3 regions of the Corynebacterium freneyi genome follow, and region 3 is predicted to be linked to each of the others. Evidence: predicted binding sites of a transcription regulator. Region 3 holds the regulator's gene; each other region holds the start of a gene.
The links. The regulator LexA, encoded in region 3, represses DNA repair genes until DNA is damaged. The targets are predictions, from matches to a motif close to CGAACANNTGTTCG.
Positions count from the first base shown of each region.

Region 1: the regulator LexA is predicted to act here: its motif matches at 1,612-1,625, upstream of CFREN_RS11440 (HNH endonuclease signature motif containing protein).
Region 2: the regulator LexA is predicted to act here: its motif matches at 1,665-1,678, upstream of CFREN_RS02725 (HNH endonuclease signature motif containing protein).

Region 1 covers NZ_CP047357.1:2,549,454-2,552,732, forward strand. The annotation lists gene cysS (cysteine--tRNA ligase) at 1-1,371, opposite strand, end outside; gene CFREN_RS11440 (HNH endonuclease signature motif containing protein) at 1,725-3,146, shown strand; gene ispF (2-C-methyl-D-erythritol 2,4-cyclodiphosphate synthase) at 3,167-3,279, opposite strand, start outside.
Region 2 covers NZ_CP047357.1:630,463-633,741, forward strand. The annotation lists gene CFREN_RS02715 (ATP-dependent DNA helicase UvrD2) at 1-782, shown strand, start outside; gene CFREN_RS02720 (NAD(P)H-binding protein) at 825-1,487, shown strand; gene CFREN_RS02725 (HNH endonuclease signature motif containing protein) at 1,792-3,279, shown strand, end outside.
Region 3 covers NZ_CP047357.1:1,361,939-1,365,217, forward strand. The annotation lists gene ptsP (phosphoenolpyruvate--protein phosphotransferase) at 1-1,014, shown strand, start outside; gene lexA (transcriptional repressor LexA) at 1,093-1,803, opposite strand; gene CFREN_RS06190 (hypothetical protein) at 2,474-2,656, shown strand; gene nrdR (transcriptional regulator NrdR) at 2,759-3,208, shown strand; gene hrpA (ATP-dependent RNA helicase HrpA) at 3,212-3,279, opposite strand, start outside.

The DNA.
Region 1 (3,279 bases), 1.2 Mb from region 3:
GGTGTCGGTGACCGTGATGCCGGCTTCGGTGAGACGGTCCCGCACGGCATCTGCGGCGGCCCAGTCCTTCTCCGCCCGCGCGGTCTTGCGCGCCTCCAGTTCATGGCCGACGAGAACACCCAGGGCGTGCATCGCCTTGTCGTCATCGCCTCCTGACGCGGCCCACTTCTCCGACAGCGGGTCGAATCCCAGCACGGACGCCATGGCCCGCACGGATCCCGCGGTCTTCTTGGCCTCCACGTCATCACCGTCGGCAAGCAACTGGTTGCCCGCGCGGACCGCATTGTGCAGCTCGGCCAGGGCCCGCGGCACGGCGAGGTCCTCATTCATGGCGGCGTCGAAAGCCTCGGTGCGCTCGCCGATCTCGACCTCACCGAACTTGTCCGCGGCGCGATTGAGGAACGCCTCGATGCGCCGGTAGCCTGCGGCGGCCTCCTGCAGCGCCTCCTCCGAGTACTCCAGCACCGAACGGTAGTGGGCGCTGCCCAGGTAGTACCGCAGCTCGACGGGGCGCACCAGCTCGAGGATGTGCGGCACGGACAGCACGTTGCCGAGAGACTTCGACATCTTCTCGCCGGACATCGTCACCCAGTGGTTGTGCATCCAGTACCGCGCGAAACCGTCGCCGGCCGCGTGCGACTGGGCGATCTCGTTCTCATGGTGCGGGAACTGCAGATCCAGCCCGCCGCAATGGATGTCGAACTCACCGCCGAGGTAGTAGGTCGCCATCGCCGAGCACTCCAGGTGCCAGCCCGGCCGGCCATCGCCCCACGGAGTCGGCCACGACGGCTCACCCGGTTTGGCGGACTTCCACAGCGCGAAGTCGTGCGGCCCCCGCTTGCCCGGGGAATCCGGTTCACCCTGCTCCATTTCATCGACGCGGTTGCCGGACAGCGCTCCGTAGTCGCCGCCCTCCGAAGACGCCCACGCATCAACGTCGAAGTACACGTTGCCGTCGACGTCGTACGCGTAACCGTTGTCGATCAGCCGTCGCATGTACTCGACCATCTGCGTCACGTGGCCGGTCGCACGCGGCTCGACGCTCGGCGGCAGCACGCCCAGCTGGTCGTACGCCCAGGTGAACTCGCGCTCGTAGGTGGAAACCCATTCCCACCAGGGGCGACCGTGCTCGGCGGCCTTGGTCAGGATCTTGTCGTCGATGTCCGTCACATTGCGCACGAACGCGACGTCGAGCCCCTGCGCCAGGAGCCAGCGCCGAAGAATGTCGAACGCGACGCCCGAACGCACGTGGCCGATGTGCGGCATCGCCTGCGGGGTGGCTCCGCACAGGTACACGGAAGCGTGCCCCTCGCGGATGGGCTCGAAATCTCGCAGCTCACGGGTGGCGGTATCGAAGATTCGGAAGTTCACGCCCCTGAGTGTAGCGGTCGCGCGGGAGTCTCCCGAACACTTGCGCGGCGCATGACCGGGGATCTCGGCTGCTGGGACGACAGTTGTTCACCCGCGGTTCGCGGGGCGTTCGATAAGGAGCATTTACCCCGCAGGCATCAGCTATCGGTGCGCGTGAACAGATTCGCTTTACGACGATCATGCGCCCCTTTCGCCACTTGCGCCCCAATTGTCACCCATCCAAAAGCGACCGCCAAACACCGAATGAACGTTCGATTAATTTCCGATTCGCACTTGCGAGCGACCGCAACTGCCCTTAACATCGGAGCCAGAGAATCCGGCATGCGCCATACAGCGAGGGGGGACGGGCGGCCATGGACGACAAGATCAGCAGGCGAATCAACGACCGGAGCGGACTGACGGGCAGGGCACAGGCCACCACCGAAGAGTTCATCGCATTGTTGACGACAGCCACTGAAGCGCTGACCGTGCTCGCCTATCTGTACGAATCAAGCGAACTGGCGGCAGCCACTCTGATGCGGCTCATGCCCGCGCTCAAGAGGTTCGAGACTGCGCGACGCGGGCTCGCGGTCATCGACGCGCGGATAACGGCAACGGTGGCAGCCGAGCAGATGTCGCGAGTGCTGGGGACGACGCGTCCCGACGACTTCCTCGTCGAAGAGCTGAAACTGACGCGACACGAGGCAACGACGCGGGTGCGGGCATCCGCTTTCCTCAGCGAACACCCGGAGATCACCGCATCCGCCCACGCCGCCCTCCGCGCCGGCAACATGACCATGAAAGGCATCTCCGACATGGCGAAGGAACTCGACGCACTGGACGACCGGGTGGAACGGACCCCAGCGGATATCGCCGACGAAGTGATCGCCCGCTCCCCCGCCCACGGCCCGCATGGAGCTGGCCCGCTGTGCCGCGCACTGGTGAAGGAACACAACAAATGCTTCCCGCGGGATCCGAATGCGGCGCACCGGAAACGCAGGCTGAGCGTCGGCAAGCAAGATGGGGACGGCGGAGCCAAGATCAACGGATACCTCGACGCGGCGACCCTGGCGCTGCTGGAAGCATGGCTGCTCGCACACGGCGTGAAGAAGGGAAGCCACGACGACGGACGGACACCGGCCCAACGCAATGCGGACGCGATGGACCTGGCCCTGCGGGCGGCGCACGAGGCCCGCCCGCGGGTCAAGGGCAAACCGATGTGCACGGTCATCGCCGCGCTGAACGCCGACGACTTGGCGGCGGCAACCGGAACATCCCCGAAAAACCAGCAATCACCACCGATACACCGGCCGGCGACGCACCCCACCCGCGTCACCGTGAAGGCGGGTTCCGGCATCGAGCTGGGACTGATCGACCTGCTGAGGCTCGGGCTGTCAGAGGAGATGTACGCCGCAGTATTGGACCCGGACGCACCGACCGTGGATGCGCAGCTGAAACTCGGGCGAACGAAGCGGTCCGCGACGCTGGAACAACGTATCGCTCTGCAACTTCTCGACGGCACCTGCCAGCACCCGGGTTGCCGACGGCCACCTGATGCCTGCGACGCACACCATCTCGTCGCCTGGCTGCTGGGCGGAGGCACGGACCTGGAAAACCTGACCCTGCTATGCCGGCGACATCATTCCGATAACGACGACACTCGGGCGGATCCGCGGCGCGGACACATGACGCCCAGGACGGAACACCCTCGAGGCCGAACCGGATGGGCCCGACCGGCCGGACCGGACGGAACGCGCCAAGTTCGCTTCAACAACCGGAGCGGAGCCGCGGCATGAGGGCGCAGATCGGGGCGGAACTACTCCGCGTCGGCCCTCTTCCAGACGACCGCGGTACCCACGGCGGCGACGCCTTCGCCGCGACCGGTGAAGCCCATGTGGTCGGTCGTCGTGGCGGACACGCTGACCGGGG
Region 2 (3,279 bases), 730 kb from region 3:
TGACCCGGGAGGAACCGGAGGGCGCCCAGGCCCGCGAACGGTGGCAGTCGTTGGGTGCCTTGGCGGACCTGTGCGAGGAACTCGTCCACACCGACCCGGAGTTGCGCATCGAGGGACTGCTGGGGCAGTTGCGCACCCGTCAGCAGGCGAAGCAGCCGCCGACGGTGCAGGGCGTGACGCTGGCCAGCCTCCACGCCGCGAAGGGCCTGGAGTGGGACGCGGTGTTCCTCGTCGGCCTGACCGACGGCAACATCCCCATCCAGCATGCGTTGAAGAAGGGCGACGATTCCCAGGACGTCGAGGAGGAGCGCCGTCTGCTCTACGTCGGCGTCACGCGCGCCCGCGAGCATCTCGAGTTGTCGTGGTCGTTGTCGCGGCAGGAGGGCGGCCGCCGCACCCGCCGCCGCAGTCGTTTCCTGGAGGGGCTCGACGTTCCGGGCCTGGTCGCGGCGGCCCCCGCCCAGCCGGCGAAGAAGAAGGCCGTCACGTGCCGCACCTGCGGCGGGCGTCTGGCCACGAACGCCGAGCGGATCATCGGCCGGTGTTCGTCGTGCCCGTCGGACGTCGACCCGCAGCTGGTGGAGACCATCCGGGCATGGCGGGCCGAGACCGCCCGCGAGATGTCCGTCCCCGCCTACGTGGTGTTTTCCGATGCGACGTTGGCGGCCATCGCCGAGGCGCGTCCGTCGGAGCCGTCGGAGTTGTTGGCGGTGCCGGGGATCGGTCCCGTGAAGGTCGAGAAGTTCGGGGCCGAGTTGCTGGCGTTGATCGCGTCGTCGTAAAGCGGGGAAGCGTCGGCGGCGCCACGTCGGTAGCGTGGGGCCATGCGAATCCACGTCATCGGAGCACACGGAAAAGTCGCGCTGCGGGCGCTGCCGCTGTTGGCGGGCGCGGGGCATGAGGTCATCGGGGTGATCCGCAACCCGGGGCACGCCGACGAGGTGGAGGCCACGGGCGCGGTGCCGCACGTCGTCGACATCGAGCGGCTCGATGCGGACGGGTGGGCGGCCCTGTTGGCGGGGACGGATCTGGTCGTGTGGTCGGCGGGCGCCGGCGGCGGGGATCCGGCGCGGACGAAGGCGGTCGACGAGGTCGCGGCGATCGCGTCGATGGACGCCTGCCCGCGCGACGCCGGGTACGTGATGGTGTCGTACTGGGGCGCGCGGCGTGACCACGGCGTGCCGGCGGACAATCCGTTCGTGCATTACGCGGATGCGAAGGCCGCGGCGGACGAGCATCTGCGCGAGTCGGGGTTGCGGTACGTGATCCTGAAGCCGGGTGCGTTGACGGAGGAGCCGGCCGGCAACGTGTACGTCGGCGATGATTCCGAGGTGCCCGAGGGCGTCGAGCGCACCACGTCGCGTGCGACGGTTGCGGCGATGATCGCGCATGTGGTCGGGCGGTTCGACGAGCTCGGCGGTCGGCGCGAGATCGCGTTCCTCGACGGCGATGTGCCGCTCGGTGAGGCCGTTTCCGCCCGGTCGTAGGCCGCCCCGGGTTCGGGCCCGCGACCGCTGCGTCTGCGGTGGGTGCGGGCCTTGTTGCGTGTGGGGTGCGCTTGCTTTGCTTGACGACGGCGGCGGGTACGCATGCGCCCTGATGCACATGTGAACGGTGGGGCGAAACGAGCCCGAATCGTTACCCAATGTTCGAAGGAATCGACTCGAACACTTGTATGATGAATGGTGACGGCGGGGCCGGGGGAGGCTGCCGCATCGGGGCAGATCAGCAGCAGCGATCACGCGACACAGTCACTTTCGACACGCGCATCCAGCGCCGGGGGGAATCGACATGGCATTCGACCATGACGCAACCAACAACCACCACCATCACGATCACGATCATCACGACACCGAGCCGCCACCTGCGCGGAAGCGGTGGGCCACCGAACGCGATGAGCCGGTGAGCAACCTCGCCCGGCGGCGCAACATCGTCGACATCGACATCTGCCTTGCAGTTACCCCCGACGGTGACGACGACGTCGACTCCCACCTCGCCTGCGTGGCCACGCGCCTGGGCCTGTCACGCGGCAAAGCCGCCCGATACTGCGACGTCGGGGTGATGCTGCGCCGCATGCCCAAAGTCTTGGGCGTATGCCGGTCGGGGGCGTGGCCGCATGAGCGCCTGGCCACGATTGCCGCGGCCATTGCCGCGGTATCCGACGACAATCTCGCTGCGGTGGAAGACAAGTTCGTCGCCTACCTGTGTCCGAGGAAGGACTTCCAGGCCCTGCCCGGGCCGAGGGTCTTCGCCCGGGAGTTGCGCCGCATCGTCGAAGCCATCGAACCGGTGTCGACCCCACCCGACGACGAGCCGAGGCCGATTGTCGGTGAGTCGTACGGGGTCGACAATGAGGGAGCTGGTGATTTCGGGCAGTTGATCGTGGTGTTGCGCAAAGACCGCCTCGCCGAGCTCGACGCCACCGTGCGGGCGATTAGGGATGCGAAGGCCAACGACGGCAACGATGGCAATGAGTGTTCTTTGCCCGATGCGCTCATCGCGTTGTGTCGTGGTGAGGGTGAGGGGGTGTCGGTGACGATGAACGTCTACGTCGACGGCACCAACACCACCGGCACTGCTGATGAGGGCGATGTGCAGGTGTGGCTCGATGGTGCCGGCTGGTTGCCGAAGTACCTGACCAAGGCGTGGCTGTCCCGGGCGGCGACTGTTCGGTTGTCGTCGGACTCGGCCACCGGTGGGTATGTGCCCACCGACGCACAAAAAGCGCGGGTACGCGGCCGTGATGGTCAGTGTCGGTTCCCGGGGTGTGATGTGCCGGCGCATCGATGTCAGATCGACCATGTCATCGACTACGACCCCACCCACACCACCAGTGACGGTGACGGTGGCGGCAGTGGTTATGGGTTGGGGGTGACGGCGACGTGGAATCTGCAGTGCTTGTGCCAGCGCCACCACAACCTGAAGACCTCGAAGCATTGGCGCGCGGTGATGCATGCCGATGGGTCGGTGACGTGGGTCGACCATGCCGGACATGTGTTTGCCACCACGGTGGCTCATGGTCCGATTGCCCATATCGGCCGGCAGACGTTTTCCCAGCGGGCCACCCGTCGGGCGTCGACGATTCACGGGGATAATCTGCGGCGGATGAAAGCCGAAGCCGACAGGCAGGCGGCGATGGAGCAGGCCGATATCGATGCCGCACTGCGCACACACGCCCGTCAGACCAGACGGTACGAGGAGGAGTTGGCTGATTTCGTTGCCGGGCCGCTCAACTCCGATGACCCGGATGTGCGGCAACAGGCCGGTGGGTTGGTGGTC
Region 3 (3,279 bases):
GGCGTCATCACCGCCAACCCGGACCCGGAGGATGCGCGGGCCGCCGTCGCCGAGGCCGAGCGGATGGCGGAGAAGATCGCCGCGTGGTCGGGCCTCGGCCGCACCGCGGATGGGGAGCATATCCAGTTGCTGGCCAACGTCGGCGACGGCAACGCGGCGCGCATCGCGGCGGAGGGCGCGGCCGAGGGCATCGGCTTGTTCCGCACCGAGCTGTGCTTCCTGTCGGCCGCCACCGAGCCGACCGTGGAGCATCAGGCGGACATCTACGCCTCGGTGCTCAAGGCGTTCCCGGAGTCGAAGATCGTGTTGCGCACCCTGGACGCGGGGTCCGACAAGCCGCTGGCGTTCGCCAACCTCGATCACGAGGACAATCCGGCGCTGGGCGTGCGGGGCCTGCGCATCTCCCGGTCGAACTCGGGGCTGATGGAGCGTCAGCTCGACGCCATCGCGTTGGCCGCGGAGAAGGCCGGTCGCGGCGGGGATGCGCCCACGTGGGTGATGGCTCCGATGGTGGCGACGCTGGAGGAGGCCGAGTGGTTCGCGGACCTGTGCCGACGACGCGGGCTCACCCCCGGTGCGATGATCGAGATTCCCGCCGCGGCCCTGATGAGCCATGACCTGATGAAGGTGCTCGACTTCGTGTCCATCGGCACCAATGACCTCACCCAGTACGCCATGGCCGCCGACCGGCTGTCGCCGCACCTGGCGTACCTCACGGATCCGTGGCAGCCGGCGGTGCTGCGTCTGATCGACATGGCGTGCCGCTCCGGCAAGGACTCCGATACGCCGGTGGGCGTGTGCGGCGAAGCGGCGGCGGATCCGTTGCTGGCGTGCGTGCTCGTGGGGCTCGGCGTGACCTCGTTGTCGGCTGCGGCGACGGCCCTGCCGGGCGTGGGTGCCCAGTTGGCGGAGGTCACCGCCGCCCAGTGCGCGGACGCCGCCCGCGCCGCCCTGGATGCGTCGGATGCCGACGGTGCCCGTGCGGCGGTGCGCGCGGTGCTCCGACTGGAGTAGCGCGAACGGGGGACGTGCACGCGAAAAAGAACCGGGGCCCGAGCTCATGCTCGGGCCCCGGAGGAACTAGAGGAAGAACTAGAGGCGGCGCAGGACGCTGACGACGCGACCGAGAATGGTGACGCCTGCGTCGACGGGGATCGGCTCGAAGGCGTCGTTGTGGGGGAGCAGCCACGTGCCGGAGCGATCTTCGTGCCACTCCTTCACCGTGGCCTCGCTGTCGGCGTCGCCGTCGATCATCGCGGCGATGAAGTCGCCGTTGTTCGCCGTCTGCTGGGACTTCACGACCACCCAGTCGCCGTCGAGGATGCCCGCGTCGACCATGGACTCGCCGACGACGCGGAGCATGTACAGATCACCGGACTCGACGAGCTCGGCGGGCAGCGCCATGTGCTCGTCGATGTTCTGCTCGGCCAGGATCGGGTTGCCGGCGGCGATCTGGCCGACGATGGGCACGTAGGTGGGGGCGGTCGCACCCTCCGGGACATCGGGGACGTCGGCCGACTTCGGCTTCGGGCCCGGCTTTCCGGCGTGCGTGCCCAGCTGCTGCTTCAGATCGCGGACGTCGACGGCACGGGGCTTGTGGGGATCGCGGCGCAGCGCCCCCTTCTTCTCCAGCTCCTTGAGCTGGTAGGCCACCGACGACGTCGAGTTCAAGCCGACCGCGTCGCCGATTTCGCGGATGCTCGGCGGGTAGCCGCGAAGCGACACCGCATCCTGGATGACTTCGAGGATGCGCCTCTGGCGATCCGTCAACTGGGTCTTGTTCGACTGCTTCTTCTCGGCCATGTGTCCACTCCCACTGGTTCAGGTCGTGCTCGATCGCGTCGTGCTCGGTGTCGTCGTGCTGGGTGTCGTCGTGTCGGGGGCGTCGTGTTCGGCGTCCGTCGCGCCGGTCATTCCCGCCCGCCGTTCGAACACGACCCTACACCAAAACCACCCGTTGTGGCACAACTGTTCGAAGTTTTCGCCCCCATCTCTGGACGCGCTCCCGTGGCGGTGCTATAAATCGAACGCGGGAACGGAGTCGAACATCCGTGCGGCACGTTCGAAAGGGATTATCCGCGTCGTTTTTTACGATGCCCGCAGATTGCCGGATGGAAGGAGCCAACCGATGACCGCCTTTATCGAAGATTACCGCATCAACACCCTGACCAGGGGAGAAGAGCAGCTTTGCGACGGGGTGCCCGCGTGGGTCCGGCAACGCCCGATCGGCGCTTCGGCTCGTGTCGGCGCGTCCGTTCGTCGGTCCGCAGCTTCCGGCGATGTTCGACGTCGTGGTGGCTCGGATCGAACGGGGGTCCGCACGTCCCGTGGCCCGTCGAACGGCCGTCCGGGTGGCGTTCCGGGGGCTTCTCGGCGTCCGAACACAGGGCGAACGTCACCGGTGCCCGCACCCGGACACGGTGTTTCGAACATCGGCCACGTTCGGGGTAGCCGTTCGGTCGTCCGGGGTCCGGTGCAGGGAGTGCGCCGCAACGCCACGTCCATGGCCATCGTCGCGGGCATCGGCGCCGTGTTCGGTCTCATGCTCCACTTTTCCGGCCTGGGGGCGCCCATGCCGGACACTCCGCCCACGCCGACGTACGTCGGGGCGTCGAGCACGGCTGGGGAACCCGTGGCAGGCGGGGTCGCGAAGTAGGGGCTCGCCACAGAGGGGGTACCACGGAGGGGTCACCACGGAGTGGGGGACGAGTAAATGGGGTTGGCCGTACAGGAGGGTGCACGCCGTATGCTCGGAAGCGTGCATTGCCAGTTTTGCCACCATGATCAAACGAAGGTCATCGACTCGCGTCTCATCGACGACGGCATGACCATCCGCCGCCGGCGGGAGTGTTTGTCGTGCGGTAAACGATTCACCACGCTGGAACGCTCCCAGCTCGTCGTCGTCAAGCGTGACGGGGTCGTGGAGGACTTCAGCCGTGACAAGGTCATCCGCGGCGTGCGGCGGGCATGCCAGGGCCGTGACGTGCCGGAAGCATCGTTGAAGTTGCTCGCCCAACAAGTCGAGGAAACGCTGCGTTCGAAGGGCACGCCGCGCGTCAATTCCAACGACATCGGCCTGGCCATCCTGGAGCCGCTGCGCGACCTCGACGAAGTCGGCTACCTGCGGTTCGCGTCGGTGTACAAGTCCTTCAGCTCCGCCCAGGATTTCGAAAACGAAATCCGGTCTCTGCGCGAACGCGACGCGTAGCACCTACCGCAACTTGTCGATGGCCTTCTTCACTCGCTGCGGCGACACCGTGCGGGCCGTGCCCAGACGCT